2 regions of the Arthrobacter sp. CAN_A212 genome follow, and region 2 is predicted to be linked to the other one. Evidence: riboswitches for the same ligand, from Rfam matches in the RefSeq annotation. Region 2 holds a riboswitch; the other holds the start of a gene.
The links. A riboswitch is a leader RNA that binds a small molecule or an ion and turns the genes downstream of it on or off. The one in region 2 is predicted to bind thiamine pyrophosphate.

Region 1 (7,500 bases), on a different contig from region 2:
TCCTCGACCTCTCCGCCGACCCGAAGGAGCCACGGTGAACATCGCAAGCTACGCACCGCTGGCGGTAGTCCTGCCCTTCCTCGGTGCGGCAATCGCCTTCCTCCTGATCCGCCACTCAAGGTCACAGCGTGCGGTGAGCATCTCCACGCTGAGCATCACCCTGATCCTCGAACTGTTCCTGCTCCAGAACGCTGCAGTGAACGGCGCAACCGCGGTGTTCATCGGCGGCTGGATGCCACCGTTCGGCATCACCCTGGTGGTCGATCAGTTCTCGGCGCTGATGCTGGTCATCTCAACGGCAATCAGCCTGGCCGTGCTGGTCTACGCCACCGGGCAGGGAATGACCGACGGGGACGAGGACGGGCCGATCTCGATCTTCCACCCCACCTACCTCATCCTGGTGGCGGGCGTCTCCAACGCGTTCATGTCCGGTGACCTGTTCAACCTGTACGTCGGCTTCGAGATCCTGCTGACCGCAAGCTACGTGCTGATGACCCTGGGCGGAACCACACCCCGGATCCGTGCCGGGGTCACCTACGTGGTGGTCAGCGTGGTGTCCTCCCTCCTGTTCCTGATCGCGATCGGCATGATCTACGCGGCTACCGGCACCATCAACCTGGCCGACCTCGCCGTGAAACTGGGCGAAATCGACCCGGCGACGCAGATGATGCTGCACCTGATGCTGCTCGTCGCCTTCGGGATCAAGGCTGCGGTGTTCCCGCTCTCCTTCTGGCTGCCCGACTCCTACCCGACGGCGCCAGCACCGGTGACCGCAGTGTTCGCTGGCCTGCTTACCAAGGTGGGCGTGTACGCGATGGTTCGCACCGAGACCCTCCTTTTTCCGGGCGACCGGATCAATACGCTGCTGATGGTGGTCGCGATCCTCACCATGGTGGTGGGTATCCTCGGTGCCCTGGCACAGTCCGACATCAAACGAATGCTCTCCTTCACCCTGGTCAGCCACATCGGATTCATGATTTTCGGGCTGGCGATTTCCACGGTGGTCGGCTTGGGTGCTGCCATTTTCTACGTGGCCCACCACATCACCGTGCAGACCAGTCTCTTCCTGGTCACTGGGCTGATTGAACGTCGTGGCGGGACCGCCAACATGGACCGCCTTGGCGGTCTGGCCAAACTCTCTCCGCTCCTCGGAATCCTGTTCTTCATTCCGGCCATGAACCTTGCCGGCATCCCGCCGTTCTCCGGCTTCCTTGGCAAGCTGGGGATCCTGCAGGCAGGCGTCGAGCTGGGCTCGCCGATCGCCTACGTGGCCGTCGGCGCCAGCGTGATCACCTCTCTGCTGACACTTCTGGCGATCGCGAGGGTCTGGAACCGCGCGTTCTGGCGCCGCCCGGAAGACGCCCTCCATCCCGACCCCATCCTGCTGGCAACCAAGGCTGACGGTTCAGCGGTCCGCACCTCGCAGCGCGTCAACGGTGAAACGACCGGCCGGTTCTCCGGACGCAACCCCGTCAACCTGCTGCCACGCACCATGGTCGGTCCGACCATGGGACTCGTGGGGCTCGGCCTGCTGCTCACCCTGCTGGCTGGCCCGCTGTTCGAGATCAGCGACAACGCAGCGAAAAACATGCTGGAACGCACCGACTACATTGAGGCTGTCCTCGGCGAGGGGAGCGCACCATGACCCGGCAGAAGATCCCGTTCATCACCGAACTGCCCCTGATCATCTGGCTGGTCATTGTCTGGGGTGCACTCTGGCAGGACTTCAGCCCGGGTAACCTCATCTTCGGCGGCCTGATCGCCTACGCCGTCGCCAATCTGCTGTACCTGCCCCCGGTGGAGCTCAGCGGACGGTTCAACGTGCTCTACGCCGTGCCGTTCGCGGTCCGGTTCATCTACAAGCTGGTGGTCGCAAGCTTCGAGGTGTTCTGGCTCTCGTTGACCCGCGGGCCGCACCTTGTGAACGCCGTCGTCGCCGTGCAATTGCGTAGCCCGTCAGACCTGCTGGTCACCACCACAGGGCATGCCCTGTCCCTGATCCCCGGATCGCTGGTGATTGAGGTGGACCGTTCCACCTCAACCCTGTACCTGCACTGCCTGAACGTCGTCACCCCCGAAGATGCTGCAAAAATCCGGTCCGACGTGCGCGCCACCGAAGCCTGGCTGATCAGGATCATGGGAACGCGGGACGATCTGGCGCTGCTGACAGCCGAGGACCGGTTCGATGAGGAGAACGACTCCCGTCAGGAAGGGGCCAGCACATGATGACTGTCGCCATCATCATCTCTGCGGGCCTGCTCGTCCTGGCCGCCCTGTGCGCCCTGTACCGCATTGCCCGGGGCCCCTCCATCCTGGACCGGGTGCTCGCCATCGACGTGCTGCTCGCCACCATCGGTGGGGCGCTTGCCATGGATATGGCGGTCAACCGGCACCTGGACAACGTGGTGCTCCTGGTAGCCATCTCGGTGATCGGGTTCATCGGCTCGGTCACCGTGGCGCGCTTCGTGACGGACAGGAAATAGGACATGAACGAGACTGTGATTGACGCCCTGACCGCCGTGTTCCTGATCGGCGGTTCCCTCATGTCCGTTGCTGCCGGTGTCGGGCTGCTCCGGTTTCCTGACCTGTTGGCCAGAATGCATGCGGCCACCAAACCCCAGGTGTTGGGGTTGCTGTTGTTCCTGCTGGCGATGGCACTGCAGCTGGGCAGCTGGGTCCTGCTGCCCGTGCTGTTGTTGTGCTGGATCTTCATGCTGCTGACCGTCCCCGTCTCGGCCCACATGGTGGGACGAGCAGGCTACCGTACCAAGCACATGCGGCGTGACCTGCTCAGCATGGACGAACTCGATGAGGTCGTAGAGAAGGCGGCCGGCAAAAGGGCGCCCGACCCGAATATGGCCGAGCGCCCCGACGAGACGTAAAGCGGGCGCCTAGGTCAGGTCGCGGGTCTTCGCGAACCGGAGGGCTGCCTTCTGCGTGGTGCGGTTGGTGAGGACCTGCAGGACCGCCCGGACGGCCCCGGAAATCAAGGCGAACGCGATGGCGGAGCGCAGGCTGTTCTCGAGGGCGTCCTCATCCTTGGGTGATGCCTTGCCGGTGGTCTTGTGCCAGATGAAATCCACCAGCTTGGCGCCGACAATTCCGGCTCCGAGGCTCAGTGCTACGCCGAGCAGTTTCATAAACTGGTTCATGGGTGTCTCCTTCGATGGTTGCTCTTTTTCCTAGCCTAGCGTTTCGCCTCGTCGACAACGACGCATCCGTCGCCGAACGCTGGGTGGTTTGGGGGCGGAGTGAAACGATCAGGTGTACGCTGGAAAATGCTAAACATACGACAGGGGAGCGCCGCTCAGATCATGAGCGGGCGCTGAGAGTGCGGACTACCGCAGACCCTCGAACCTGATCCGGCTAGTACCGGCGAAGGGAGTCGAGTATCTCAGGGTGCCCGGCCAGTGGCATTGCTGCAGGCCTTAGGTGCCCTCCCCTCCTGTACCTCAGGAGGAATTCAACATGGCTTCATCACCAGCACAAACCCGTAACACCCCCACCCGACGCCCCAACTATCAGTGGCGCGTGGTCGATATCGTCGTCGCGTCGGTGGTGGCGGTCGCCGTCGGGGTGGTGTTCTTCGCCTGGTCCGCCGGTTACACAGGGATCGCGGCGATCACCAGTGCGTTCCCGCCACTGGCAGGACTCTATACCGGAGGGTGGCTGATCGCCGGGGTTCTCGGCGGCCTCATCATCAGGAAACCCGGCGCGGCCATTTACTGCGAGGTGCTGGCGGCCGCCGTTTCGGCACTCCTCGGCACCCAGTTTGGCCTGACCACCCTGCTCTCCGGTGCCATCCAGGGACTGGGGGCCGAGCTGATCTTCCTGCTGTTCCTCTACCGCAAATGGAACCTCGGGGTGGCGTTGCTCGCCGGGCTGGGTGCTGGACTGGCCCTCGCCATCTCCGAGAACATCCTCTACAACGCCCTCTGGGCCGTGGAATGGCAGCTCATGTACGTGGTCTTCGCATCCATCTCCGGTGTGGTGATCGCGGGGCTTCTCTCGTGGCTGGCCGTCCGGGGACTGGCTAAGACAGGCGTCCTGTCCGCCTTCGCCGCCGGACGAACGGCTGACGTCTAACCGGTATGGCCGAGCAAACGAGGGAGCGGGCAGCCGTCAGGATCGCAGCCTGCGGCTGGAGCTGGCGGCACGCCGGGCGCAAGAGACCAGCGGTCCAGGACATTGACCTGGTGGTCGAGCCCGGGGAACGGGTGTTGTTGCTTGGCGCGTCCGGTTCCGGGAAGTCCACCCTGCTGCATGGCCTGGCGGGCGTGCTCGGCGACGACGGTCAGGGCGAGGAGCACGGTTCCCTCACCCTCGACGGAAGCCCGCCCGGCCGGGTCCGGGGACGCGCCGGGCTGGTCCTGCAGGACCCCGACACGCAGATCGTCCTCGCCCGGGTGGGCGACGAGGTGGCGTTCGGGGCCGAGAACCAGTCCGTCCCCCGCGCGGAAATCTGGGAGCGGGTGCGGCGGGCGCTCGACGACGTCGGGCTGGACGTTCCCCTGGACCGGTCCACCACCGCGCTTTCCGGCGGGCAAAAGCAGCGCCTCGCTCTCGCCGCGGTGCTGGCCATGCAGCCCGGGCTGCTGCTGCTGGATGAACCGACAGCCAACCTCGACCCCGAGGGTGTCCTGGAGGTGCGGGACGCCGTCGTCCGTGTCCTGGATCGAACCGGTGCCACCTTCGTGGTGGTGGAACACCGGGTGGCGGTCTGGGCTGACGTGGTGGACCGGGTGGTGGTGCTGGCGGCCGACGGCGGTATCCTCGCCGATGGCCCGCCGGGCACCGTCCTCACGGACTCCCGCACCCGCGAGCGGCTGGCGGAGGCCGGCGTGTGGATCCCCGGGCACCAGCCAGCTGTGCCAGGGGTGCTGCCGTCCCCCGGGGACCCGCTGCTGGCAGCCCGTGGGCTTTCGGTCGCCCGGACCAGGCGCGGTCCAGTGGTGCTCGACGGCGTCGACGTTGACCTGCAGGCGGGGGCGTCGCTGGGCATTGTCGGACCCAACGGGGGCGGCAAATCCACGCTCGCGCTGACCCTGGCCGGGCTCCTTCCGCCGCGGGGCGGAGTGCTTCAGGCCGCTCCGGCGCTCGCCCGCGGCGCCAGCACCAACCCCCACGCCTGGAAGTCAGCCCAGCTGGTGACCCGGATCGGAACCGTGTTCCAGGAACCCGAACACCAGTTCCTCACCCACCGGGTGATCGACGAACTCGAATTCGGGCCGCGCCGTCTGGAAGGCAGCGACGAGGCGACCCTCCGGCGGCGGGTCGATCCGATCGCTGAGCGGCTCAGGCTCACATCGCTGCTGCAAGCCAACCCCTTCACGCTCTCCGGCGGTGAAAAGCGCCGCTTGTCGGTGGCGACCATGCTGGCCACGAACCCCGACATCCTGGTGCTGGATGAGCCCACCTTCGGGCAGGACGCCAACACCTGGGCGGAGCTGGTAGCCCTGATGGCTGAACTGATTCAGGGCGGTGGCAGCCTGGTGGCCGTCACCCACGACCAGGAGTTCACCGAGGCGCTGGGAAGCCGGCTGCTGCGTGTCGCCGATAGCCAGGCAGTACCGGAGGCGGCCTCGTGAGCGTTGATGTGCTGACGCCGCAGCTCACCGGGCGGCTCCTGCCGCGGGCCAACCCGCTATCCAAACTGTTCGCTGCGGTCCTGGTGACCGTGGTGGTGATGCTCAGCATCGACTGGGTGAGCGCCGCCGTCGTGCTGGGGAGCGAACTGCTGCTGCTCCCGCTGCTGGGGATCAGCGCCTGGCAACTGCTGAAGCGAACGTGGCCGCTGGTCGTGGCGGCGGTGGTCGCGGGTTATGGCACGGCCCTGCTGGCGGAGAAGACGGGAGCGGTGCTCCTGGAATTCGGTCCGGTGCTCTTCACCCAGGACTCGGTGAACTCGGGGATCGCTATCGGGTTGCGTGGGCTGGCCATCGCCCTTCCCGGTATTTTCCTGCTGACGACCACCGACCCGACGGATCTCGCCGACGCGCTGGCGCAGAAACTGAGGATGCCGCACCGGTTTGTGCTGGGTGCACTTGCGGGGCTGCGGTTGGTGGGTCTTTTGGTGGACGAGTGGCGGACACTCGGCCTGGCCCGGCATGCCCGCGGGGTCGGGTTTGAAGGCAATCCCGTGGCCCGGTTTCGAAACTTCCTGGGGCAGGGGTTCGGACTGATTGTGCAGGCCATCCGTCGGGCCACCCGGCTGGCGGTGGCCATGGAGGCGCGCGGGTTCGGAGCAGGGGACCGCACCTGGGCGAGGGAAAGCACCTTCACCCGGCTGGACCTCTGGGTTTGCCTGGTCGGCGTGCTGATCGCCGGAACAGCGGTCACCGCCGCGGTGCTGGCCGGGACCTGGAACTTCCTCCTCGACGCCAGTTAGCCGGACGGCTCGTTGCCCCGGCCCGCCTGTTCGCCGACCTCAGCGGCCCGACGCCGGAGGTGGTCCCGTTCTGCAGCATTACCGCAGAGTGCGATCGCGGCGTGAAACGAGGCAGCCGCCTCCGGTGCCCGACCCGCGCGTGCCAGAAGCTCGGCCCGCACCGCGGGAAGACGATGGTGGTGGGGGAGCCGTTCTTCCAGCCCGGCCAGCAGCGCGAGACCGGCCACGGGGCCTTCGTCCTCCAGCACGGCAACGGCGCGCGCGAGCCGCACCACGGGGGAACCGGTCAGCGCTTCCAACTCGGCGTACAGGGTTGCGATCCGGTGCCACCGGGTGTCGGCTGCGCGGGCTGCGACAGCATGCTCGGCGGCGATCCGGGCCTGGAGCAGGTACTCCAACGCCAGCCCCGATGTTCCCGGGGGAACCCTGTCCAGGAGGTCCAGCCCGGACCGGATCTCGGCGGTATGCCATCGGCTCCGGTCCTGGTCCGGCAGGAGCACCAGCGAGCCATCGGCTGCTACCCGGGCGTCCCGCCGGGAATGCTGGAGAGCCATCAGGCCGAGCAAGGCGAGGACCACCGGCTGGTTGGGGAGCAGATCATCGAGTAGCCTGGCCAACCGGATCGCCTCGGCAGCGGACGAGGTGCGCACCGGGTCTTCACCGGTGGCCGGAGCGTACCCGGCGGTGAAGACAAGGTAGATGACGGCGGCCACTACCTCCAGCCGTTCGGCCAGCCGGTCCGCTGCCGGAAGGGTGAACGGAATCCCCGCCGCCGCCACCTTCTTCTTGGCCCGGGTGAGCCGGGCGGCCATGGTCGACTCCTGGACCAGGAACAGGCGGGCAATCTCGGTGACGCTGAGGCCGTTGACGAACCTCAGTGCAAGGGCCGCCCGGGCATCGGCGGAGAGCGCCGGGTGGCAGCAGGTGAAGAGCATGCGCAGCCGCTCGTCGGGTATGTGGCCGCCGGCGTCGATTGCCTGAGCGGCGTGGGCTCGCACTTCGGTGTCGACCACCATGAGCGGTTCCCGCCGCCGCGCGATGGCCTCGGCACGCACCTGGTCCAGGGCGCGACGCCGGGCGGCTGTGAGCAGCCAGGCCGCAGGGGAGTCGGG
Region 2 (7,500 bases):
GCGCAGCGGGAGTGGCGACCCGGAATGCCGAAGAAACGGCGTTCCATCAAAGTCACCTTTGCCTCAGTGGTCCTCACCCTCGAAGCGCTGGTGGTTTTGTTTGCGACCCTCGCCGCATTCGGCTTGTTGCGCGACACCATCTCACCAGTGTTGATCCTAACCGTGGGGATTGCGTTGGCCATCGCACTGGTCGGGGCGTGCGCGTTCCTGACCAAGCCGTACGGCATTGCCATCGGCTGGGTGCTGCAACTGGTCATCATCGCTACCGGGTTCATCGAACCCACCATGTTCCTGATCGGGGTGCTGTTCGCCCTGACCTGGCTGTACGGAATCCGTACCGGGATCCGCCTTGACGCCGAAAACGAGGAGCGTGACCGTCAGCAGGCCGAATGGGAACGGGCGAACCCCGAGGGCGGGTCAGAGCCCGGCACTAATGTTTAGTAGAGTTCCACTGGCCATACCCAACACTTTGGAGGACTTCTGTGAGCGCTGAACGCACTCTTGTACTGATCAAGCCCGACGGCGTTTCCCGCGCTCTGTCCGGGACTATTCTGGCCCGGGTTGAAGCCAAGGGGTACACCCTGGTGGACCTGAAAATGGTGTCGGCCACCCGTGCAATGCTCGAAGAGCACTACGAGGAGCACGTCGGCAAGCCCTTCTTCGAACCGCTCGTCGAGTTCATGCTCAGTGGGCCCATCGTCGCCGCGATCTTTGAGGGCGAGCGGGTCATCGAAGGATTCCGGTCCCTCGCCGGTGCCACCGAGCCAACAGCCGCCGCACCCGGCACCATCCGGGGAGATCTGGGCCGGGACTGGGGTTTGAAGGTGCAGCAGAACCTGGTCCACGGTTCGGACTCGGCAGAATCGGCGCAGCGGGAAATGGGTATCTGGTTCGCCTGAACCCGAACATGAGAGATTTTACCCGGGGCACCAGAAGGTGCCCCGGGTAACCGATGTTGTAGCGTAGTCCCATGACTGAATATCGCAGACTTGGCAACTCCGGACTGAACGTTTCAGTGGTGGGGCTCGGTTGCAACAACCTGGGCCGCTCCGGAACGCCCACCGAGACGCAGCGTGGCACCAACGCCGTCATCGGAGCCGCCATCGATGCGGGAATCAACTTTTTCGACGTGGCCGATTCCTACGGCAAAACCCCCGGCCTGAGCGAGGAAATGCTGGGCAAGGCACTCGTCAAGAACCGCGACGACGTGCTCATCGCCACCAAATTCGGCCTGGACCTGAAAGGCGCCAACGGTCCGGACTGGGGTGCGCGCGGATCGCGCCGGTACATCATGAAGGCTGTCGACGCATCGCTGCGACGCCTGGGCACCGACTGGATCGACCTGTACCAGTTCCACGCGCCAGACCCGCTGACGCCCATCGAGGAGACCCTTTCTGCGCTGGACGCCCTGGTCACCAGCGGCAAGGTCAGGTACATCGGCCATTCCAACCGGGCCGGCTGGCAGCTCGCCGAGGCCGAGTTCGTAGCCCAGCTCGGCGGATACACGCCCTTCATCTCGGCCCAAAACCACTGGAATCTTCTCGAACGCGGGATCGAAGCCGAGGTTGTCCCCGCAGCCGAAGCGTACGGGATCGGCGTGCTCCCCTTCTTTCCCCTCGCCAACGGACTGCTGACCGGCAAGTACAGTGCATCGAAGGTTCCGGCGGGCAGCAGGCTCACCCACTCCCGCACCAACCTGCTGGACGGCGCCGACTGGGACCAGCTCGCCGACTTTGGAGCCTTCGCAAGGGCCCGTGACCTGACCGAACTGCAGGTTGCCTTCTCCTGGCTGGCGGCCCAGCCGTCCGTCGCCTCGGTCATTGCGGGCGCCACCAAGCCGGAACAGATCGAGCAGAACGCCGAAGCGGTGTGCTGGGTACCCTCAGAAACGGAACTGCAGGAGCTCGACCGCATTTTCCCGCGGGCCGCCTAGACCAGTCGAAGCTCCTTGGCCGCCTGGGAGCCGGGACTGATCAAGGCATTGATCAGTCCATCACCAACCCGCCATCAACCACCAGGTTCTGCCCAGTTACGGACCGGGCCCAGGGCGAGGCGAAGAAGAGGACAGCGTCGGCGAACTCCTGCGGAGTGGTCACCCGCCCCAGCGGGGTTGATGCGGCGATGTAATCGAAGACGTCGTCGGGGGTCCCGGCGCTGGCGTCAGTGGTGCGCAGGAGCCCCCCGGAGACCATGTTGACAGTGATGTTCTGCGGGCCAAGGTCTTTCGCCAGGGTCCGGGTCAGCGCAAGCAGCGCTGCTTTCGCCGCGATGTAGTCGTGATAAGGCACCACAGGGTTCTGGAACAGGTTCGTGCCGATGTTGATGATGCGCCCGAAGTTGTGCCCACGCATTCCCGGAAGTGCTGCCTGCGTGGTGTTCAGGCTGGCTTTGACGCTGCCGGCGAACTGGGCGCTGAAATCAGTCCAACTGATCTCCGCTGCGGTGGAGCGGGCATCCCCATTGAAAGTGAATGATGCCAGCGCGTTGTTCACCACCGTGGTGACAGGAGCTCCGAAGTGCACCCGCGCTCGTTCGAGGAGATCGCCGACCTGCAAAGGGTCCGTTACATCCGCTGCTGCAGCCAATGCCCGTTCCGGACCGATCTGGGCGGCGAGCTCGTGAGCCTGGGCTGAGCTGGCCCGGTAGTTAATGACTACGCGGGTGCCTTCAGCCGAGAACGCCTCGACGATGCTCCGGCCCAAGCCCCGACCGCCTCCGGTAACCAGGACAATCTGTTCGGTGAGTTGCATGCAGTACCCCGTCTGAAGTCGTGTGATAAGCGGGGCGAAAAGACGCATGAACCGACCGAAAAGACCGGATGGACATCCCTTCGCCAGTCCGAACTGGATCAGGTTCGACGGGTATGATCTCAGCCAGCAAGAACCGGCACCCCGTGTCGCTCCTGACACAGTAACCGGCGGGGAGACCGTCCCGCTACCCGGCAGGGCTGGCGCGGGGATTTGGGTAGGTCTGGGGCGTAGCGGTTAGGGTGGTGACCATGGCACGGGGTGCTGCTCACCAGAAGCAGCTGAGAATTGACACCCGTTGAACCTGATCTAGTTCGAACTAGCGAAGGGATGTCGTGGATGACTGTTCGTCATGCATCATCTGATTGTGCTCGACTGCTCGAAGAATTACGGTCCACCACCCCCTTGGTCCAATGTATTACCAACGCGGTGGTGACCAACTTCACCGCCAATGTCCTCCTCGCGGTCGGGGCGGCGCCGGCCATGGTGGATATTCCCTCGGAAGCCAAGCAGTTCGCCTCCGTCGCGTCGGGGATCCTTATCAATTTGGGAACTCCCCAGCGGGATCAGCAGACGGCGATGACCGAAGCCGTGGTTGCGGCGAATGCCGCCGGGACGCCGTGGGTGCTGGACCCCGTGGCCGTCGGATTCCTCTCTGTCCGCACGGAGCTGGCCGGTCAGCTGGCGGGGCGGAGCCCGAGGATCATTCGGGGGAATGCCTCCGAGATCCTCGCTTTGGCGGGTGCGGGCTCTGGTGGTCGCGGAGTCGATTCCACCGACGATCCTCTGGATGCTCTGCACGCGGCCCGGTCACTCTCACGGTCGACGTCGTCGGCTGTGGCCATATCAGGCGCCCACGATCTCATGGTTGGTCCGGATGGAGATGCCGTAGTCGTAGCGAACGGGCATGCCCTGCTTACGAAGGTGACGGGTGGGGGCTGCGCGCTGGGGGCCGTCATGGCTGCCTTCGCCGCTCTAACCGACGATGCCGTTCTCGCGGCCACTGCGGCCACGGGTGTGTACACCCTCGCAGCGGAGCAGGCGGCGGCGCGAGCAAACGGACCCGGGAGCTTCGCCATCGAATTCCTCGACCGGCTGGCTGCCGTGACACCCGACGACGTCGCCTCCGGTCTGAATCTCCTTGCGGTGAGCCCATCGGACGGCGCGCGATGAAGCGATGGAACGAGGCGGTGACCCTTCGGGACCAGCTGTCTCTGTACCTTGTGACTGACACTGGCCTGTGCCAACCTACTCCGGTAGCCGACGTCGTTGCAGCGGCGGTGGCCGGCAGCGCGACCATGGTTCAGGTGCGCGACAAGAACGCGTCAACCAGGGGTCTGCTCCAGTTACTTCTCGCGGTTGCCGAATCGGTTGGATCGATTGTCCCCGTGTTGGTCGACGACCGGGTTGACGTCTTCCTGGCTGCTCGGGCCCGCGGAGCACAGGTCGCCGGAGTGCACGTTGGTCAATCCGACCTGCCCGTCCATTTGGTGCGGTCAATCGTCGGTCCGGGTGCGATCGTAGGCCTCAGCGCTGCCACCGGCAGCGAAATCGGGACCGCTCACAACCTGCCGGCTTCGACCGTGGACTATTTGGGGATTGGTGCCATCCATGCGACAGCCACCAAAGCTGATCATCCCGATCCGTTGGGAACCGAAGGATTCGGTGCTCTGGCTTCGGGAAGCTCTTTGCCGTGTGTGGCAATTGGCGGGATCGGGGTATCCGATGTACGCCCCCTCCGCGACGCCGGGGCTGCAGGGGTCGCGGTCGTCTCAGCCGTCTGTGCGTCGACCGATCCGGAGGCAGCAGCGCGAGAGTTGGCCGGCCAATGGCGATCCTAGGGCCGCTTGCCCTCCGCCGGGTCCCCCGCGTTCTCAGCATCGCCGGAACGGATCCCACGGGCGGGGCGGGCATCCAGGCCGATCTGAAGAGTATTGCCGCGATGGGCGGTTACGGGATGGCTGTCGTGACAGCGCTCGTCGCGCAGAACACGAGAGGCGTCCGCTCGGTGCACACTCCACCGACCCCGTTTCTGCGTGAACAGTTGGATGCAGTGAGCGACGACGTGACCATCGACGCCGTGAAGGTCGGGATGCTCGGTGACGTGGCGACCATCGAGGTTGTCCACGAGTGGCTCCTCCGCGTTCAACCACAGCTGGTGGTGCTTGATCCCGTCATGATTGCCACCAGCGGCGACAGACTGCTGGCTGACTCGGCGGAAGCATCCATGCGGGGCCTGGTCGGAACGGTAAGCCTGGTAACGCCTAATCTGCCCGAGCTCGCGGTTCTGGTCGGCGCTCCGGTTGCCACGCACTGGCCGGAGGCCCTGGACCAGGCGCAGCGGCTCTCTGCCAGCACCGGAACGGCTGTCCTCGTCAAGGGTGGGCACCTGCTCACGGATTCGAGCCCGGATGCCCTGGTGGATGCGGCAGGAATGGCCGGGGAGACCCTTCGCGAGTTCCTCGCTCCCCGAGTCCCGACCGACAACACCCATGGAACAGGGTGTTCATTGTCCGCTGCCGTTGCGACCGTCATGGCGCGCACGGGGGACTGGGGTATCGCCGTCAGTGAGGTGAAGAAGTGGCTGCAGGAGGCCTTGACTTACGCCGACGAATTGCAGGTTGGTGACGGTAGCGGACCGATCAACCACTTCCACCACTTATGGCCAGCAGCATTGCCGGGCAAGTGAATACCTGGGAACGGTCCGACACGCCGAAATCGACTGACATCCGGCCCCCGTGACATACCGTAGACCCAACCCCCGAGAGGATCCCCATGGCATGTGACGGCTGCAGAACTTCGTCAAAGTTGGACTTTGACTTCAGCATGGCCTTCCAGCCGATCTATGACGCCGTCGCCGGGCGGGTCTGGGGCTATGAGGCACTGGTCAGGGGCTTCGCCGGCGAAGGTGCCTACGACGTCCTCTCGCGGGTGACACCGGAGCAGAAGTACCGGTTCGACCAGGATTGCCGGGTCAAGGCGATCGAACTGGCCTCGCGGCTGTTCCCTGCGGATCAGGAACTGAAGCTTTCCATCAACTTCATGCCAAACGCTGTCTACGAGCCGGCTGCCTGCCTTCGCGCCACGCTGCAGGCCGCCGCCCGCTATAGCTTCCCGACGTCCGCAATCATGTTCGAGTTCACCGAGAACGAGGAGGTGTCCGACACCGGCCACCTCACGAACATCATCACCGAATACCGCAGGCACGGCTTCACCACCGCCATCGACGACTTTGGGGCCGGGCACGCGGGGCTGGGGTTGCTCGTCGAGTTTCAGCCCGATCTGATCAAGATCGACATGCTGCTCATCCGTGGGATCGACGCGAGCCCGGCCCGGCAGATCGTCGTCGCCAGCGTCGTCGATATGGCGCACAAGCTTGGCATCACCGTCCTCGCCGAGGGTATCGAAACCGAAGGGGAGTACCTCGCGCTCAAGGCGGTCGGAATCAGCCTGTTCCAGGGGTACTGGTTCGCGAGGCCAGCGTTCGAGGAGCTTCCGCCGTTGCGTCACGTGTTGGTTGGTAGCTAGCGGCTGTCGCGCTTTGCCTGGCGTCTGGCAGCCTTCCCCCGGCCACCGGATTCGACCACTTCTCCCGCCGCTTTCCGGCGATAACTCGTCGTGTACTTATTGCGTGCACGCCGGATACGTTGGTGCAACGCCAGTAGCCCGTCCTCATCGAGAACAGCCAGGCGGTCTGCTAACGCATCCGACCGAGTGCTTCGGCGGCGAGCTTGCGCAGGCCGGGATCTGGTGCACCTTCAGAGACCTCGGCCACCTTGTCGCGCACCTCGGCGGAGAGTCCGGTAGACACCGACCGCAGCGAGAGCTTCTGCACCCCCTGATCATCATCGAGCATGAGACTGCCCAGCACCCTGCTGGCCGACTCCGGAGGCAGCATCGCCGCGGCCTCGGCCGCGGCCACCCGAACCCGGGCGTCGTCGTTCGCCGCCGCCGCCGCAACGACCTCCTCCGACTGTGCGCTGTCGATCGCACCGGCAAGGTAGGCGGCCTTGGCAGCAAGTCCGGGTTCCGCCTCACGGACCAGGGTCAGCAGATGAGGAAGGGCCTCTGGGCCGAGCCTCGAGGCTTCGGGGTAGTCGACCTCATCCGGGTCAAGGGCTGCCCGGACTTCCTCCATGGTTACTGACATGGCGCTCTCCTAAACGTTCACTGTTAGTGCGCTGTTGACCAGCGTAGTGGTTTCCGCACCGTCGAGATCGGGTGGCGGATTAGTGACATTCCAGGTGCCCCCACCCGTCATCAACCGGTCGGTCGGCGTGACATGGGGTAGGCCCAGCACGTGGCCTACCTCGTGGCCGAGGGTCCAGCTGCTGGCCGTGGAGGACACCGCGCAGCTGGGGCGGCCGGCTGGGAAGGCTGCACATCCGTTCGACGGCGGATTGGTACTTCTCACGAAATAGACCGCCACATGGTCGTTGCCGACATTGGCCCGGTTTCCATACAGCTGGTTCTGTTCGGTGGTGGTCGATCCCATGGTGCACCCGCCCACATCGAGGTCCGTGAGCAAGGGGAGGTTGAGGTTCTCGGTGGAACCGAGAGCAACATTGATGCCCCGGCTGGCGTAGACGGTCCGCATGGCCTGCACCATCTGGTCCACGGTGAAGCTCGTGGGAGCGGTCAGGATCTTCAGATGCAGGACAACGGTCGGGACCAGGCTCCACGCCTTCGACCAGGCGCTGCCGTCGGTGCCGCGGACAAAGACGTGCTCATGCTCCTGCCCCATGGTGTCGGC

Region 1: it holds a riboswitch for thiamine pyrophosphate, as region 2 does, so the genes downstream of both, IWX64_RS02125 (ECF transporter S component) here and thiM (hydroxyethylthiazole kinase) in region 2, are expected to answer to the same signal.

Annotation. Positions count from the first base shown of each region.
Region 1 covers NZ_JADOUT010000001.1:447,100-454,599, reverse strand. The annotation lists gene IWX64_RS02155 (Na(+)/H(+) antiporter subunit C) at 1-38, shown strand, start outside; gene IWX64_RS02150 (Na+/H+ antiporter subunit D) at 35-1,645, shown strand; gene IWX64_RS02145 (Na+/H+ antiporter subunit E) at 1,642-2,226, shown strand; gene IWX64_RS02140 (monovalent cation/H+ antiporter complex subunit F) at 2,226-2,483, shown strand; gene mnhG (monovalent cation/H(+) antiporter subunit G) at 2,487-2,882, shown strand; gene IWX64_RS02130 (DUF4235 domain-containing protein) at 2,892-3,152, opposite strand; TPP riboswitch at 3,285-3,401, shown strand; gene IWX64_RS02125 (ECF transporter S component) at 3,469-4,086, shown strand; gene IWX64_RS02120 (ABC transporter ATP-binding protein) at 4,092-5,588, shown strand; gene IWX64_RS02115 (energy-coupling factor transporter transmembrane component T family protein) at 5,585-6,388, shown strand; gene IWX64_RS02110 (RNA polymerase sigma factor) at 6,385-7,500, opposite strand, start outside.
Region 2 covers NZ_JADOUT010000007.1:540-8,039, reverse strand. The annotation lists gene IWX64_RS07305 (DUF4233 domain-containing protein) at 1-441, shown strand, start outside; gene ndk (nucleoside-diphosphate kinase) at 483-899, shown strand; gene IWX64_RS07295 (aldo/keto reductase) at 971-1,933, shown strand; gene IWX64_RS07290 (3-oxoacyl-ACP reductase) at 1,986-2,750, opposite strand; TPP riboswitch at 2,809-2,904, opposite strand; TPP riboswitch at 2,995-3,095, shown strand; gene thiM (hydroxyethylthiazole kinase) at 3,087-3,920, shown strand; gene thiE (thiamine phosphate synthase) at 3,917-4,588, shown strand; gene thiD (bifunctional hydroxymethylpyrimidine kinase/phosphomethylpyrimidine kinase) at 4,576-5,436, shown strand; gene IWX64_RS07270 (EAL domain-containing protein) at 5,574-6,275, shown strand; gene IWX64_RS07265 (HEAT repeat domain-containing protein) at 6,445-6,897, opposite strand; partial or broken gene IWX64_RS07260 (hypothetical protein) at 6,907-7,500, opposite strand, start outside.